3 regions of the Paenibacillus wynnii genome follow, and region 3 is predicted to be linked to each of the others. Evidence: riboswitches for the same ligand, from Rfam matches in the RefSeq annotation. Region 3 holds a riboswitch; each other region holds the start of a gene.
What was found. A riboswitch is a leader RNA that binds a small molecule or an ion and turns the genes downstream of it on or off. The one in region 3 is predicted to bind cobalamin.

Region 1 (5,715 bases), 440 kb from region 3:
TAACCATATTTCATACCTGCTGCACGAACCATCTCGGAAGCCTTTTCAAAAAAGGGAATCAGTGAAATTACATCCTCTAAGGAAGGGTTGGCCGGTACAGGAGATCCCGGTGTGATTATATATTGAAGTCCAAGCTCTTGAGCATACTCAATTTCTCGGGACAATGCCGTTTGCATATTATCCAGACTGCTGAAATCAAGACCAACGTGTGCAGACGGAGCAGCCAGTCCAAGATCATCAAGAGTTTCACGCAACTCCTTGGCAGTAACGCCGAAGTAACCGGCAAATTCCACCGCCTCATAGCCGATATCCGCCACCTTGCGCAAGGTACCTAGAAAGTCTTGTTCAGTCTGATCCCGCAGGGTATACATTTGAATGCCTACCTGTTGTACTTTTGTCGCCATGAAAGTCCCACTCCTAATAGTTGGATTTGTGACTGAAGTATTCTAATTTCCTAGCAGCTTACGTTCCACAGATTCAATCTTCCCACGGCTGGTAGAGGTTGTATCGCGGCGGTCGTCAATTTTAACAGATGTCGATACACGCTGCGCACCACCTGTGAATGGAGACTCATGCAGCGCCTCTACTGCTGCGAGAATCCGCCCCAACGGGCCTTCGATAATCGTTCCCATGGAAGTAAGCTCGTAGGTTACACCTTCTACTGTCTCCAGCACACGCTGCATATCCGCAACATAGCTGCTGAGGCTTGTACTGCCTGTTCCAATCGGAATGACCGACACTTCAGCAATAGCCACCGGAATACCTCCTTAACGTTTATAAGAGTCCTATACATTCTTCATATCTATCTTCCTTCTATTGTAGCAACTACACCCTCGTCTCACAAACTTAGGTCCGTTATAATTTCCTCTACATATACATTGGATTACCTCTAAGGCTAAATTCCAGTACCACGCTCACCCTAATTATGGACGATTTGCGGCATATTTGAGGATGATTTATGAATCATTTACGGCATATTTGTGGATCAATTGTGGATTACCTGTGGACTAGCTGTGGATGGTTTGTGGAGTACTTGTTAGGAAGCCGCCCCCAGTATGGGTTTGCTAAAAAAATGTTTACAAACACAACATCTTGGGTTATTTTTATGTAACGACAACAAAATATAGTGGAGACAGGCGCTTTGACCCTTTGTTGACCTATAGATAAATGATAAGTTTCACAGCTTATTTTGGGTCTATATGTCCTATCGGATTCAAGCTTAATAGGGAAGTGCGGTTAGATTCCGCTGCGGTCCCGCCACTGTTAACCGGATGCCCGTGACTTGTACAAGTTAGTGTCGCGGACGATCTCCAGCATGAGCCACTGAGGGCGACAAACTGTCCTTCGGGAAGGAGCTAGGGAGAAAAACCGGAAGCCAGGAGACCTGCCTGTCTCGACGACACCATTAACAACTAACCTGCGATGAACAGGGACGGTGTCCGCATGCGTCTTACATAATAGACTCTGTAAATATCCAAGGTGGATAGTTACGTTACGCATACGGGCATTTTCTGCCATCCGGCAGGAAATGCTTTTTTAATATCGAGAGGAGAACGGTACAATGACGTTGCTGGAGAAGCGATACAACGCTGTGAACGAGACTAAGGGAATTATGCTGGAGGAAGTAATTAGTCTGGGACGGGATATTATCGAGAGTCTGGACCTGGATCTGCTGCGCGAGAATGCCAATTTGAACGGGGAAAGCTTTTCCGGTAAAATGAGCAAATTCGGCAGTGAGTACTCTAAGTGGTATGCCCGCAACTTCACCATGCCTCCACAACTGGTCCAAGCCATTGAGGATAACGTAGTATATGTCCACGATCTGGATCAATATGCCATTGGGACAACCAATTGTATATTCATTCCGTTCGAAAGACTTCTGCGCGAAGGTTTCAATACCGGCAACGGCAGCGTCCGTCCTCCGAATTCCATCATGACAGCAATGTCACTGGTGGCGATTATTTTTCAATCCCAGCAAAATGCCCAATACGGCGGTGTATCCGCGAATAAAATAGATTATGATCTGGCCCCTTATGTAACCAAATCCTTTGCCAAGCTGTTCCGCAAGGGTCTCGGATACTTCGAAGAAGGACAAGCTAGCGAGCATCTCGGTGAAATTACGATGAGCCGCACAGATCTTGCTGACCAATACCCAAGAGCCTTCCGCTATGCGTTGAAGGAAACGGAGAGCGAAACGCTGCAGGCTGCTGAAAGTATGATACATAACCTAAATACGATGTCCAGCCGATCCGGCGGACAAATCCCTTTTACCAGCATCAACTACGGAACCTGCACTTCTCCTGAAGGTCAGCTTGTCATCAGCTCTTTGCTGACAGCTACTATGAACGGACTCGGAAGCGGCGAAACGCCGGTGTTCCCGATTCAGATCTTCAAATGCAAACAGGGTGTGAACCAGCAGCAGGGCGATCCCAACTATGACCTGTTCTTGAAGGCTGCCGAGTGCTCCGCCCGCAGATTGTATCCTAACTTCGCTAATCTGGATGCACCGCTCAATATACAGTATTATGATCCGACGAATCCCGATACAGAGTTTGCTACCATGGGCTGCCGCACCCGCGTGCTGGGTGACCGCTTCGGCCGTGATCACTGCTCCGGCAAAGGCAATCTGTCTTTCAATACATTGAACCTGGTCCGGCTCGGTTTGGACTACGGCATAGCAACAGGCCGCCGCACAGCGGCTAATGAAGAAGGCTTCTATGATGATCTTACTCATTATATGGATATCGCTTTAGAGGGGCTCCTGCACCGTTTCCGTATTCAATCGGCCCAGAAAGCCAAAGCCTCTGATTTCATGATGCGTGAAGGTGTCTGGGAGGGCGGCGAACAGCTGCATCCCGAGGAAAGTGTAGGCGAGCTTCTGAAGCACGGCAGTCTGTCCCTGGGTTTCATTGGGATGGCTGAGTGCATGAAGGCGATGTATGGCAAACACCATGGCGAGGATATGGATGTTCATGCCAAAGCAGTGGCTATCGTGCGTCATATGCGCGAATATTGCGACCGCAAGAGTGATGAACTGAACCTCAACATCACCTTGTTCGCTACGCCGGCGGAAGGCTTGTCGGGTAAATTCACGAAGATTGACCGTAAAAGTCTAGGAGCTATCCCGGGCATCACTGAGCGGGAATACTATACAAATTCTTTTCATATCCCTGTCTATTACAACTTGGGCGCTGCCCAAAAAATCAGTCTGGAAGCTCCTTTCCACGAGCTCTGCAACGCAGGCGCGATCTCTTATGTCGAGTTAAACGGCAATGCCCGCAGCAACCCGTCCGCTTTTGTCAAAATTATCAAATATGCTCTTGAGCAAAAAGTTAGCTACTTCAGCATTAATCACCCGATAGACCGCTGTTCAGGATGCGGATATGAAGGTGTAATCGGTACAAACTGTCCTTCCTGCCATACGCATGAGAGTGAAGTACACATCCGTCGGCTGCGCCGGGTAACCGGTTATTTGACCGGTGATTACCAAACCCGCTTCAATGCCGCCAAGCAGGCAGAAGTTAGGGATCGGATTAAGCATCTATGAATATTTGCGGCTATTATCCGGAGTCCATTAATGAGGGAGATGGCATGCGTGCCGTCATCTTCCTCAGCGGCTGCCGTCACCGTTGCCCGGGCTGCTTCAATCCCGAGACGTGGAATTTTAACTTTGGCGATGTATTTACCCCTGAACGTCAGCAAGAAATCATTGGGGAGATTGCCGCAAATCCACTGCTTGACGGTTTGACGCTGGCGGGCGGCGATCCTTTCTTTTCAGCTGGTGAGGCTGCGGGGTTCATCAATGAACTTCGGTCCACACTTCCAGGCTTCCCTGTTTGGATTTACAGCGGATACACCTATGAGGAAATTACAGCTATTCCCGGATCTCCTGAATACCAACTGCTACAGCAGTGTCAGGTACTCATCGACGGACGTTTTGTGGAGGATTTAAAAGATACTACCCTTCCCTATCGGGGAAGCACCAATCAGCGAATTATTGACGTTGCCGCTAGTTTAACCGGTCCTGAGGTTGTTCTTTGGCAGCCTTCTGCGCTTTAATACATCAATTTTTGATATTGAAAATTCATTCTATTCTAGAAGGGAAGTTGAAAACAATGCCACAACTCGTAGTAAAACCGGATAACCGCCATCTGGCCTTTGATGAAATCCGTCTCTCCGTCTATGCCGACCGAATTTTGAAGGATCTGGATCAGCTTAGCAAAGAAACACTGCTTCGCGGTGTACAGTCCAAATTGCGCCGTGAAGAAGTCAGCGGAGAAGAAATCAGCAGTGCCTTTACCATGAGTGCCCTGGAGCTCGTAACTAAGGAAGAACCGGACTGGAAGTTTGCTGCTGCACGTTCTCTTCTAACCTCTCTATATAAAAAAGCTGCGGTCAACCGCCGCTACAAAGCGTATCCAGAAGAACCTTACGGTGAACTGTACCCACTGATCGTTGATTTGGTGAAAAAGGGGATTTATCGCGAGGAATTGTTGACCTTCTACACGAAAGAGCAAATTATTGAGCTGGAACACAGCATTGATTATACGCGCGACCTGCTGTTCGATTATATCGGCCTGCTAACCCTGTCTGACCGTTATTTGGCACATGATTTCGAGGGACGCGTCATGGAGCTCCCGCAAGAACGTTATATGATCATCGCCATGTACCTGATGCACCGTGAGCCTGCGGAGAAACGTATGGAGCTTGTTAAAGAAGCCTACTGGGCAATGAGCAACATTTATATGACGGCTGCCACTCCAACTATGTCCAATGCCGGTAAAAAAGTGGCCGGACAGCTCTCCAGCTGCTTCATCGATACCGTGGACGACTCGCTTGAGGGGATTTTTGACTCCAATACAGATGTTGCCCGTTTAAGTAAAATGGGCGGCGGTATTGGCGTGTATCTGGGTAAGGTACGGGCTCGCGGTTCAGACATTCGTGGTCATAAAAATACCAGCTCCGGCGTGATCCCATGGATTCGCCAGTTGAACAATACCGCAGTCAGCGTAGACCAGCTTGGAACGCGCAAAGGTGCTATCGCTGTCTATCTCGATGTGTTCCACAAGGATATTCTAGCCTTCCTCGACCTCAAATTGAACAACGGTGACGAGCGTATGCGTGCGCATGATGTATTCCACGGCGTATGTCTGCCTGACCTGTTCATGGAAGCGGTAGAGTCACGGGGACACTGGAATCTATTCTGCCCGCATGAAATCAAAAAGGTGATGGGCTGGAAGGACGCTAATGGTCGCCCTCTTGGACTAGAGGACTTTTACGATGAAGAGCTTGGACAAGGCGCCTTCCGTGAAAAATATGGCGAGGCAACCGCTAATTTAGAACTGTCACGCATCACCGTCCCTGCCATTGATATCATGAAACGGATTATGAAATCACAGTTGGAGACGGGTACACCCTACATGTTCTACCGTGATACCGTTAACCGTGCTAACCCTAACCGCCATGAAGGTATGGTATTCTCCTCCAACCTCTGTACAGAAATCATGCAGAATCAATCGGCTACCGTTGTCGAATCAGAAGAACTTGTGACCAAAGACGGCCAAACCCGTATTGTTATCTCCAAGATCCCTGGAGACTTCGTGGTCTGCAACCTAAATTCCATACATTTAGCACGCGCCATTCCAGCTGGAGTTCTGGAACGTCTTGTACCGATTCAGGTTCGTATGCTCGATAACGTAATCGACATCAATAATA
Region 2 (5,715 bases), on a different contig from region 3:
AAGCTGGAGGGTGACGGCCTTTCCTTCGTGCATTCCGGCGGTTATGTTCTGGAAAGAACACTGCAGCCCGGAGAGACCATTAAGCTGGATACGGGCTGTCTTGTAGCCATGACCTCATCCGTAGACTATAACATCGAAATGGTAAAAGGAATAAAGACAGCGGTATTCGGCGGTGAGGGGTTATTCTTCGCAACGCTGCGCGGACCGGGCAAGGTCTGGGTACAATCCCTGCCGTTTAGCCGGATGGCCGATCGTATTCTGTCAGCTGCCGGTAGTTCGGGCAGGAAAGAGGAAGGCAGTATTCTTGGAGGCTTAGGTAATCTGCTGGATGGCAGATAAGTAAATCGTTATTGTCGAAGCCGTTGCACCGGAGTATCGGTGGGCGGCTTTTTTAGCGTGAAAAAATGTAAGTTAAGTGCAAGTTTCAGAAATAGCCGCATAAGTTTACATATATTAATGATGAAAATTTATAACCTAGGGGGGAAGGGTATGGAACTGCTAACGATTATAAAAGCAATTATTCTAGGCATTGTCGAAGGATTAACTGAATTTGCTCCGGTATCCTCCACGGGTCATATGATTATTGTGGATGACATGTGGCTGAAGTCACAGGATTTTCTCGGAAAATACACAGCCAATACCTTCAAAGTAGTGATTCAGCTTGGATCCATTTTGGCGGTGGTAATTATTTTTCGGAATCGATTTATTGATTTGCTTGGCTTGAAACGTTTCAGTCGTAAGCAACTGCAAGTAGAAGCTGAGGGACAACCCTCTGTAGAGACTATGGGTCGACTAAAGCTAACACAGGTAATTGTTGGATTAATACCCGCAGGTTTGCTGGGTTTACTATTCGAGGACTACATAGATGAGCATTTATTTTCTACCTCAACCGTACTCATTGGTCTTGTCATAGGGGCTCTGTTCATGATTGCCGCAGATTTGTTCGCACCGAAGAAGGTAACGGTACAAAGTGTTGATCAAATTACTTATAGACAGGCGTTAACCGTGGGCTTTATCCAATGCTTCTCGCTGTGGCCTGGCTTCTCGCGCTCGGGATCTACCATATCCGGAGGTGTCCTGCTGGGAATGAGTCATCGCGCCGCTGCAGATTTCACCTTTATCATGGCCGTTCCGATTATGGCAGGAGCAAGCTTGATTTCCTTGATCAAGAACTGGCAGTACTTTACGGTGGACGCTTTACCTTTCTTTATCGCCGGGTTTATCAGTGCTTTTTTGTTCGCGCTACTGTCGATGCGCTTTTTCCTGAAGCTAATTAATAAAATTAAGCTGCTTCCTTTCGCCATATACCGAATTGTGCTTGCCGGGGTCTTATATCTGGTGATTTTTTAAAAATGTCTAATATGTATAGAACCTAATAAAAAGGCAGAAGTAACGAAGGGGAATTTTGGAACTGTAGGAGCGTATGCGTCCGCCTTTGTATCCGGATATCAACCGCGGCCGGAAGTCCAAACATTCACCGCAGTTACGAGTGTCACCACTATAGAAATTCTTAAGTTCATAATATTTAATATATAAATATTTATTATAATAGGTATTCCATATAATCTATTGCGGATTACTTGGTTTTAAAGTAACATAAACCTTAGATTGATAACCCGAAGTAAAATTTAATAACGGAAACAGGTGCTTGCCGGAAGATTAGTAGTTCCGGTTAGCTTAATAGGGAAGTTCGGTGTAAAGCCGACGCGGTCCCGCCACTGTAACGGAAGAGTTCTTAGCAACGATTGTCACTGGCAGATTACTACTGCCGGGAAGACTGCTTAAGGATGTTGACGCCGATAGCCAGGAGACCTGCCTGTTTCGACAGCACTGCTTTACCTACGGGAGATAGGGAGGTGTTAGACGCTATTCATCAGAATATCATGGGCGTCTTTCCCTTAAGCTTTTTTAGGGAAAGACGCCCTTTTTGTTTCTTGGGTTGAGGTTATGAACATTGAATTTCCGGTATTTTGATTTACAAATAGGTATAAAAGGAGCGCTACATATGACGCATAAAGTTAAATTAAGCAATCTCGGTTATCCAAGAATCGGCAAAAATCGGGAATGGAAGCAGGCGCTTGAGGCTTTCTGGTCCCGCAGTATTAGTGAGGAAAGTTTTCGGGCTGAAATGGCTTCTATACAGCTTGGTCACTTACGGACCCAACAGGAAGCCGGGATTGAACTAATTCCGGTAAATGATTTTACTTTCTATGACCATATGTTAGATACAGCTGTAATGTTCGGCATCATACCAGATCGGTATGACTATACGGGTGGAGCAGTTGATCTTGATCTATATTTCGCAATGGCCCGCGGAAATGAGAGTGCAACGGCTTGTGAAATGACAAAATGGTTCAACACCAATTACCATTACATTGTGCCTGAGATTGGTGAACAGCAGCCGCAATTAACGGAGAACAAACCTCTAGCCGCTTATCGCTTCGCTAAATCTCAAGCAGGCATTGAAGGCAAGCCGGTCATTGTGGGACTTTACACCTTTTTGAAGCTTTCTAAAGGCTTTCCGTCCTCGAAGTTAGCTGAGATTGCCGATCGCTTCCTGCCTGTCTACATTCAGCTCCTGAAAGAACTGGAAGAGGAAGGGGTAGAGTGGGTGCAAGTGGATGAACCCGCGATAGTTACTGGACTGACTTCTGGAGATATCGTCCTGCTGAAGCACCTTTACCAATCGATTGCAGACGCTGTACCGGGATTGAAGATTATGCTGCAGACGTATTTCGAAGCGGCCGAGCCGCTGCATGAATTGCTTCAACTGCCGGTTGCCGGTCTCGGTCTGGACTTTGTGCATGACGGAGGGGGAAATTTAGAGTCGATCAGCCTTCTCGGCTGGCCTAAAGACAAATGGTTAGGCGCGGGCATTATCGATGGTCGTAACATCTGGCGCTCTGATCTGGACGCCAAGCTTCAGCTGATTGAGAAGCTAACGGCTTTTGTGGGCCTTGATCAATTAATATTACAGCCTTCCAGCAGTCTGCTTCATGTTCCTGTTACCGTTCAGGGAGAGGATAAGCTGAAGGGAGTTGTAAAACAGGCGTTGGCTTTTGCTAACGAGAAGTTGGCAGAATTAAGCCTTATTGGAGCAGCGATTGTGAATGATCAGGTGGAGTCGGTTGCCACGGCACTTCAAGCCAGCCGTGATGCCCTTGCTGCTTTCCGAGCCTTGCCGGAACGTGGACTCCAGGATGTAGCAGAGCAGGTCCGCGGTCTGAAGGATCTTCCGGACAGACGTACGGTTCCTTTTGCAGAAAGAGTACACATCCAGCAGCAGAAATGGCAGCTGCCGTTGCTTCCAACTACAACTATCGGTAGTTTCCCGCAAACGCCAGAGGTAAGACAAGCCCGTTTGAAATGGCGCAAGGGTGTATGGAAGCAGGATCGCTATGACTTATTTATTCGCGAACAGATTGAGGCTGCAATTGCCTTCCAAGAGAAGCTGGGTCTGGATGTATTGGTCCATGGGGAATTTGAGCGGACGGATATGGTGGAGTTCTTCGGGGAAAAACTGGGCGGATATCTGTTCACCCGAAATGGTTGGGTTCAATCGTACGGTTCCCGTTGTGTAAAGCCCCCTGTGATTTATGCCGACGTTGCTTTTATTGAGCCTATGACGGTAAAAGAAAGCGTATATGCTCAATCGCTAACGAAGCTGCCGGTTAAAGGTATGCTCACAGGACCTGTTACCATCCTGAATTGGTCATTCGTTCGAGATGATCTAAGCCGTGAAGAAGTAGCGAATCAGATTGCATTGGCACTGCGCCAAGAAGTTCAAGTGCTTGAAAATGCGGGTATAGAGATGATTCAAGTGGATGAACCGGCAATTCGTGAAGGACTTCCCCTTAAAACCAGGGACCATCAAAACTATTTGGACTGGGCAGTAAAGGCGTTTCGTATTTCCACTAATCACGTTAAAGATACTACACAAATCCATACGCATATGTGCTATGCCGAATTCAATGACATGATTGATTCAATCTCTGCTATGGATGCAGATGTCATTTCGATTGAAACTTCCCGCAGCCATGGGGAATTAATCGCAAGCTTCGAAGAGCAGGCGTATGATAAAGGCATCGGTCTGGGTGTTTACGATATTCACAGTCCTCGGATACCTACCGTTGAAGAAATGACCTCTAATATTAACCGAGCGCTACTCGCTCTTAAGCCGGAGCAGTTCTGGATTAATCCGGATTGCGGACTTAAGACTCGGGGCTGGGAGGAGACAGAGGGAGCACTCCGTAATATGGTGGAGGCCGCTGCTATAGCGAGAGAAAAGAAAAAGGCGGTTCGTATTTAGCACTTGATAATAGTTCTCACTCTTGATAAAATGGATAAAGATAGAAGGAATCTTCTTAAAAACAAGTCTTTTGCCATGAGGGTTCACCTCCCTGCAGTGAATGGACAGCATAAATAAATAGCCGTTGAACAAGGTGGAGCTTGTTCAATCGAGAATACCCTCATTCATTATGAATCGAGGGTATTTTTCATGGGAGTCAGTGCAACCTTCCAACTACTGGAAACGTCTAATAATCAATGGCCGGTATTAATATAAATATCAGAGATAGTCCGGCAGTATGGAATGGTATTATGCATGTTGGCTAGTTATTCCAGCTAAGGGGGAAAAGTAATGAAAAAGTGGGGTCAGTATTCTATTTGTTTATTAGTACTTATGATTACATTGACAGGGTGCGGTTCTGGCAACAATAATTCTGCCAAGGGCGCATCAAATTCTGCGGCGGCGCCAATGGCGAATTCCGAAACTTCTAATGTAGCAACCGTAAATCAAGCATCCACATCCCAAGAAGCTCCTGCAAGTGCTACTAAAGAAGATTCAGGCGCGGACGGCAGCCAAGATTCAAATACCTCTACGACTACTGCAATTGAGGTAAATGATACAAGTGTAGGCTTTACAGGAAACGACGTGGTTGCAGGCTTGAATAAAAAATTGATTTACCGCGCAAATCTTACAATGGAAGTCAAAGATTATGCTAAGGCCCAAAGTGAAGTGCGAAATATGATCACTTTAGCGCAAGGCTATATTATCGGTTTTACGGAGAATATGTCCAAGGCGGAACAGGGAGGTACCTTCATTCTAAAAGTTCCCGCTTCCGGTTTCTCCTCCTTCCTGAACAATCTGGAGAAGATTAAGAACGAATCTCTACAAAGAAACATTGAGGGCAAAGACGTATCGGAAGAGTATGTGGATCTAGGGTCTCGTCTTAAAGCAAAACAGCTTATGGAAGCCCAATACATCGAATTTATGAAAAAAGCTACGAAATCTAACGATCTGGTCGCATTTGCTAATGAACTCGGCTCCATTCAGGAGTCCATCGAACAAATTAAAGGCAGAATGCGTTATATTGATCAGAACGTGTCCTTCTCAACCGTAGAGCTCCGTCTGTATCAGACGGATGAGGGTATTACGCTTCAGAAAGAAAAAGAGCAAGGCCCTTTACTCGACCGGGCCTCCGATGCGCTTAACGGCAGTTTGAACGTCATCTCCACTATGTTCCAGTGGCTTGTAATTATATTGGCAGCAGCCTTGCCGATCTTAATTGCTGGAGTGGTGATTTTGGCTATAGTACTCTGGTATCGTAAAACAGCGCGAAACCGTCAGCGTCCTTTAGAGGAGCAGAACCGTAACGTTACTGTGACTAATCGAGTTCCAGAGAAGGAGCAGCCAGAGGCAGAGGATAAACCATA
Region 3 (5,715 bases):
GTAATGCCCCTGGAGCTTTGAATTAATGTAATCTGACCCAGCCGCCTTTGAAACAAGGGTACAAAACGGATAGTCATGAGAATTAGCAGTGCGCTTTTCGGAGCTACAGTTCCAAACAAATACATGAATTTGTCTGTAGTCAGCGTAAAGTTATAGGATATAAAGACGAACATTATAGTCAATAACACGAGCATCATCATCAGACCGTATAGAATAGCTTCGAGAGTAATCGGCTGGTCGAACATATAGAACAAAATATGGGAGCCCCTGTGTGAAAATAAAGGATTCCATAGAACCACCGATCCTGCCATAAGCAGATAAAAAGGCAGACCGCGCAGTAGATGACGTCCCTGTCCCTGTAAAAGAAGCAAGCTCAGCACAGCTGCAATCTCCGTTAGGAGAAACAGAGGATGAAACAAAAGGGTTGCAAACAGCAGCAACCCTACGTAATACAGCAATGCGACCGACGGATGTACAGACCCAAAGCCGTTGCTCATGGCGTCTTGGCTCCAAGATCCTTGCCCAGGTCGAGCGTGTACAGCCATTCAATACGGTCCCCGGGTTTTACGGTATAGCCGGCCGCACCTATGTTAGGGAATACTCCGTTCACACGATACATCCAACCGCTCTCCGCCCCCTTGTCATACTCATAGAGGTTATCGATGCCTTCAACATAGGCCATCGAGCCGATGCCTTTGAACTCCATCTGGATTTTATGCTTGCGGGTAATCCGCTTCAAGAGATCCATAACACTATCTCCATCTTTCACCTCAACTACAGAAGGGGCTAAAATAACCCCGGATTCAGAATCCCCGGTGACTGAGAAGGTAATCGTACTTGCTTTCTCGTTACTCCCGGCCGGAGCGGCGGAAGGACTGGAAGCAGGTCTAACGGTTGCCGAGGGGTTATCCGTCACCACTGCCGGGGCCTTGGCAGGGGCTGGCGTCTTGACAGCGCCAGCTTTGGTAGATGGGGCCGCAGTTATATCCTCTCGAGCTGTTGGGGCCTGTGTTGAAACTGGAGAGCCGCTAGAAGCAGGAGGCTCCTGCGAAGCTAGATCCGAGCCAGCCACCGGCTCAGGTGATTCTACGGTTGGAGTCGAGTCTGATTCAAAGCTCGGTGAAGGTGCTACAGCATCTCCAGAGGCAGGTGCTGTAGTCTGTAATGCGATTCCCGGGGAGCTTTCAACCTTATTTTGCTCCGAGGATACTTGTTTGTCTGATGCACATCCAGCAGCGAATATACCCACTAAAAGGATTACAGACAGTACAAGTAAGAAACGGCGTACCGCTTGTTTGGTCATTAAGATCACGCCTCCTAAAAAGGGAAAGGAACGAGGGTTGCATAGACTCCCCCGTTCCGTTAAATATAACTATAGCTTACTTATTCAACACTTATTTAATATCTAGAAGTCTAACTGCAACGACAGCAGCTATTTCTCTAGTAACAGCGCCCGATGGATCAAATGCTCCATTGAAGCCTGTCATATAACCGCTCTCCGTCACCACATTTACAGATGACAAAGCGTAGCTGCTGATTGAATTGCGATCCTTGAACGTTGAAGCTGAAGCTGAATCCTGCAGCTTGAATGCCCGGGTAATCATGACAGCCATGTCTTGGCGGGTAATGATTCCGTTCGGCTTGAAGGTTGTAGCCGTTACGCCTTCAAGGATACCCAGTTCCTTGGCCTTCAGCACGTATCCATAATACCATGCATCCGACTTCACGTCGCTGAACGGGGATTCTGAGGCTGCTCCGTTCGGCAGGTTATTCGTTAATCTCAATAGCAAGGCTGCGAACTGCGCCCGCGTGATGTTCTCTTTGGGTGCAAAGGTAAGGACGTTGCCGCCAATCCCTTCCATAATCCCTTTTTCAATGGCATTTTGAACAGATGTAGTGGCCCATGAAGAAATGCTCTTCTGATCTGCGAATACCGGAGATACTAATAAGCGCTGTGTATATCGTGCCACGCTTGGGGCTTTGCCTGGGCTGTAACCCGTAACCGTCAAGGTTTGAACTCCGCCGTTCGTTCCTGTCGGGAAGACCGCCGCTCCATAAGTATCTGTGGTCACGGTTATTGCGCCCACTTTGACCTGTACAGCGTTGGCTGGAACGTTAACTACTTTACCGGTCTCCCAATTCAGGGAGGATTTCTGCACGTTCACCGTAAATGATTTACCAGCTGCCACTTTAGTTGGAGCAACGGTTACCGCACCTACAACCTGGGTCTCGCTGCCGCCATAATAGACAACTACACGATCTGCTGCCTGAAGGATGAAATCCCCCATACCTACACTCGGGAATATCCATTGGCCTCCGCGGGACACCGCATAATTCCAGCCGTCGTAGCCGCCATATAGACCCGCTTTTGTTCCTTGAATGCCGGATACATAATCACCGAAAGAGCTGCTCGTTAAATCAAGAACGATTTTCTTATCTGTGGTCAGCTTCTTGAGCGCATCAAGCGCACTGGCGGATTGAACATTGCCTTCGGCAATAAAGCCCTGCGGCCCTTCAATAACAACCATAGCCGATACAGCAAGAGGCTGCTTCACAGGCTGCGGGAAATTATAGAATCCACCTTCACCCTTTGTATACAGCTGGTAGGCCACCAAAGCCTGAAAAGCCTGTGCCGTAGCAAGAGTGTTGTATTCCCCGGAAAGGGTATGGGCAAAACCTCCATCAGCCGTACGGAAGCTGAGCAATCTATCAATTAGATGATGCGCATCTTTCGTGAAACGCTGTTCTGTAGGGTCAATTTTATTAGATGTTAAAGCAATGATGACTTGGGAGACACTTTCACTGCTATCCCCGTAACCCCCGTGGGATTGCTGTTTTTGGGATAACCAAGCAATTGCGCGCTCACCGGCAGTTTTTACTGCAGGATTGTCCAAATGAGCTGACAAAGCCGTTAAAGTCATCGCCGTTATATCCGGATCGCTTGCACCCGTTGATAGGGTGAAGCCTCCATCTGCATTTTGTTTGGATAAAATTTCGCTAACAAGTTTATCTGTTGTCCATTTAGCATTGGCAGGCACACTGTAATGACCAGAGTCCAACGCCAGGAGACTATATATAACACCGTTAATCCCTTGGTTAATCATACGTTCATTATTGTAAATCTTCTCTACGAGATTATATCCCGCAAAATTCGTAGCATCGATACCGATCACCGTAGAGGCAAGCACTCTGCGTGCATAATCCGTGACGTTGGTATATGTACCTTTGTTTGTTTTCACTTCACTCTCAAGAGCGGTTTGGTAGCTTGCAGGAAGCTTATTGCCGGACCGAACCAATCCCATAGCTTGCCAGTCAGACTGTATTCCCTTTTTCAAAATAGCCGCTGTAACAGCATAAGTAGCTTCGGATACAGTAGCTGACGTAACTGCCTTACTCGGCTCTGCGGCATAAGCTTTTTCGGATGGAGCAAAAGATGTACCCAGAATTGAAATGACCATTAATAAGGCCATGCCTAACGAAAAGAACTTGGATGATAAAATTCGCTTCATGATTAACCTCTTTCTGTGTGTGTATTTTGGGGAATAAAGGACAAAACATAAAAACCGCCCCTTAAGGGCGGTCTGAAGAACAACTGTGTTAGGAGGTCGTCTCTCAATGGCTTAAGACACAAATTCCCTATAAGTATGCTCCTTATTCTTACCCCACGAAGAATAGAAACTTTAACAAAAAAGGCAGGTTTCCTGGCTCATGCATCAACGCTTCTCTTTGCCTTCCCATTCTTCTTGAACAGTGGCGTTAGATAGAGTCGCTCCGCATTTACAGTGGCGGGACCGCGCCGGAATATACCGGACTTCCCTTTTAAGCAGGCCCTGCTGTGGACCCGCACCTCTTTTACGACAAACTATTTAATTTAAAATATATCAATAATCATATCTATAATCTCCGTATATGTCTATAGAAAAGCTGTGGTATTCCTAGAGATGCCCTACAAGGTTATGACTTTTTCATAGCTATGAACAGTTCCTTTGGAGTCTGTAAATGTGATCACAGCCTTCCATTCTCCCTTTTCGGTAAAGTAACGGCCCGCTGCTCCATACGTATATTTGTCAAAGCCCTCATAACCGTAAGGGTCCGTTCCCCCGGTTCTAAACCTGAAGGGTACAGTTAACGTTATGTCCTGCTCACCGGAATGGCTGAGTTGAACGTCCACTCCGCTTGGAGCGCCCATTCCGCTTGGCAGCCACACATCCAGTTGAAGAGTTTGACCTATGTCCTCCTTAAAATTTACTCTCATCGACATATGGGCCGACTCCCCCATAACATGCCAATAGACCGGGGCCGCAACCACAGCTTGTTCAGGTGGCGGAGTCGTAGAGAGCATACCTGCCAGAACAAATGCAGCGACAGCCAATATTATCTCCGTGCGAACATTTACAATAAACCGCCTCGGAATCTCCTGTTCCTTATCGGCGGTGCTGATCTGCAGGATATTCTTCATACGCGGCAGTAACACCAGACGGTGGTAAGCTGCAATGATCCATATGCATAGAACGATCGCTGACTTAGCCAGAATGATCCGCCCGTATTCACTATGCAACAGAGCATTCCAGCTGCCGAGTCTTAGCAAGGCAAGAAAAACGCCGCTTAATGCTATTACGATCACAGATGGCAATGCTATAGCGGAAAAGCGTACTATCAGCCTGTTTAGCTGCTCATAACTCAATGCGGATTGCTTCCTGCTCTGAATAGCAGCCAGAATTCCGATTAATCCCCCAAACCAAACGGCAGCAGATCCAATGTGTAAGACCTGTGAGAGGACCGCATAAGTTACGCCACTCACCGCCCCATAAGCATGCCCGGTCAAAGGGAACAGCAGGATGATGACGAATATCGCAGATAATTTTATAACAAAAGCTAACCGTCCCTGACTCCGGGATCCCAGAGTAGTTAATAGCAGAACTGCAGCAGCGGCAGGCCGGAGCCAGGAAGCAGCACCGACTAGTGTATCCGTCAGAATCTTCTGCCATAAGGTCCAGAAGGAACCTGTTCCCGGTCCGCTAAGCTGATCAGTAAGTAGGCCTGCCTGTAGAATTCCAGATAGTAAGAATAGGACGAATACCGCAATGTAAAGAACTCTCTCATTTCGCTTTGAGAATAATGGCGGCACCTCAACTTTGTAAATATTGCTCCATATTCCATATCGGAAAATAATAAAACCTGCGGCAGCGATGACAGCCAGTACTTCCATTACACGCAGCACAGGCATAAGTATACTGGAGGATTTAATAATTATGTCTGGTTCTATAACCTTGGGTGTGTTCGCCGGTGAAGGTGTAGTTGTAATACCAGCCGCTGCATCCGTAGGTTGCGTGCTTGCCACCGGAGTTGCCGTCGGCTTCACCGCAGCTACTGTGAATGTAAAAGAGCCCTCCACAACATGTGTATCCTCCGAGAGCACTTGGTATTTCACCGTGTAGGCGCCCCCCGAAAGTGTCGGGATTTGATAGATTAACCATTGGTCCGTTCCTGTGGTTAGCTTACCTGTAATAGGCTTGCCGGCGTCATCCTGCAAGATGATTTTGCTTAATTCAGCATTAAATCCTTCACTATACTGAATCTTGATCTCCAATGGGGAGTTCTGAAGCTTAGCATTTGCTGCAGGAACAGACTGTAGAACTTTTGCATGGGCACTAACCGGGGCCGGCAGCATAAACAGAACAATCACTAATACAATCACAATATTATATATTCTTT

Region 1: it holds a riboswitch for cobalamin, as region 3 does, so the genes downstream of both, PWYN_RS09425 (anaerobic ribonucleoside triphosphate reductase) here and PWYN_RS27915 (S-layer homology domain-containing protein) in region 3, are expected to answer to the same signal.
Region 2: it holds a riboswitch for cobalamin, as region 3 does, so the genes downstream of both, metE (5-methyltetrahydropteroyltriglutamate--homocysteine S-methyltransferase) here and PWYN_RS27915 (S-layer homology domain-containing protein) in region 3, are expected to answer to the same signal.

What each region holds. Positions count from the first base shown of each region.
Region 1 covers NZ_JQCR01000002.1:1,525,701-1,531,415, forward strand. Annotated here, with positions in the region: gene PWYN_RS09415 (sugar phosphate isomerase/epimerase family protein) at 1-404, opposite strand, end outside; gene PWYN_RS09420 (MTH1187 family thiamine-binding protein) at 447-755, opposite strand; cobalamin riboswitch at 1,185-1,406, shown strand; gene PWYN_RS09425 (anaerobic ribonucleoside triphosphate reductase) at 1,613-3,547, shown strand; gene nrdG (anaerobic ribonucleoside-triphosphate reductase activating protein) at 3,544-4,059, shown strand; gene PWYN_RS09435 (ribonucleoside-diphosphate reductase subunit alpha) at 4,116-5,715, shown strand, end outside.
Region 2 covers NZ_JQCR01000003.1:2,108,131-2,113,845, reverse strand. Annotated here, with positions in the region: gene PWYN_RS25245 (TIGR00266 family protein) at 1-339, shown strand, start outside; gene PWYN_RS25240 (undecaprenyl-diphosphate phosphatase) at 490-1,350, shown strand; cobalamin riboswitch at 1,626-1,834, shown strand; gene metE (5-methyltetrahydropteroyltriglutamate--homocysteine S-methyltransferase) at 2,006-4,309, shown strand; gene PWYN_RS25230 (DUF4349 domain-containing protein) at 4,640-5,715, shown strand, end outside.
Region 3 covers NZ_JQCR01000002.1:1,085,103-1,090,817, forward strand. Annotated here, with positions in the region: gene PWYN_RS07475 (energy-coupling factor transporter transmembrane component T) at 1-545, opposite strand, end outside; gene PWYN_RS27910 (DUF4430 domain-containing protein) at 494-1,303, opposite strand; gene PWYN_RS27915 (S-layer homology domain-containing protein) at 1,395-3,509, opposite strand; cobalamin riboswitch at 3,675-3,866, opposite strand; gene PWYN_RS07490 (copper resistance CopC/CopD family protein) at 3,947-5,715, opposite strand, start outside.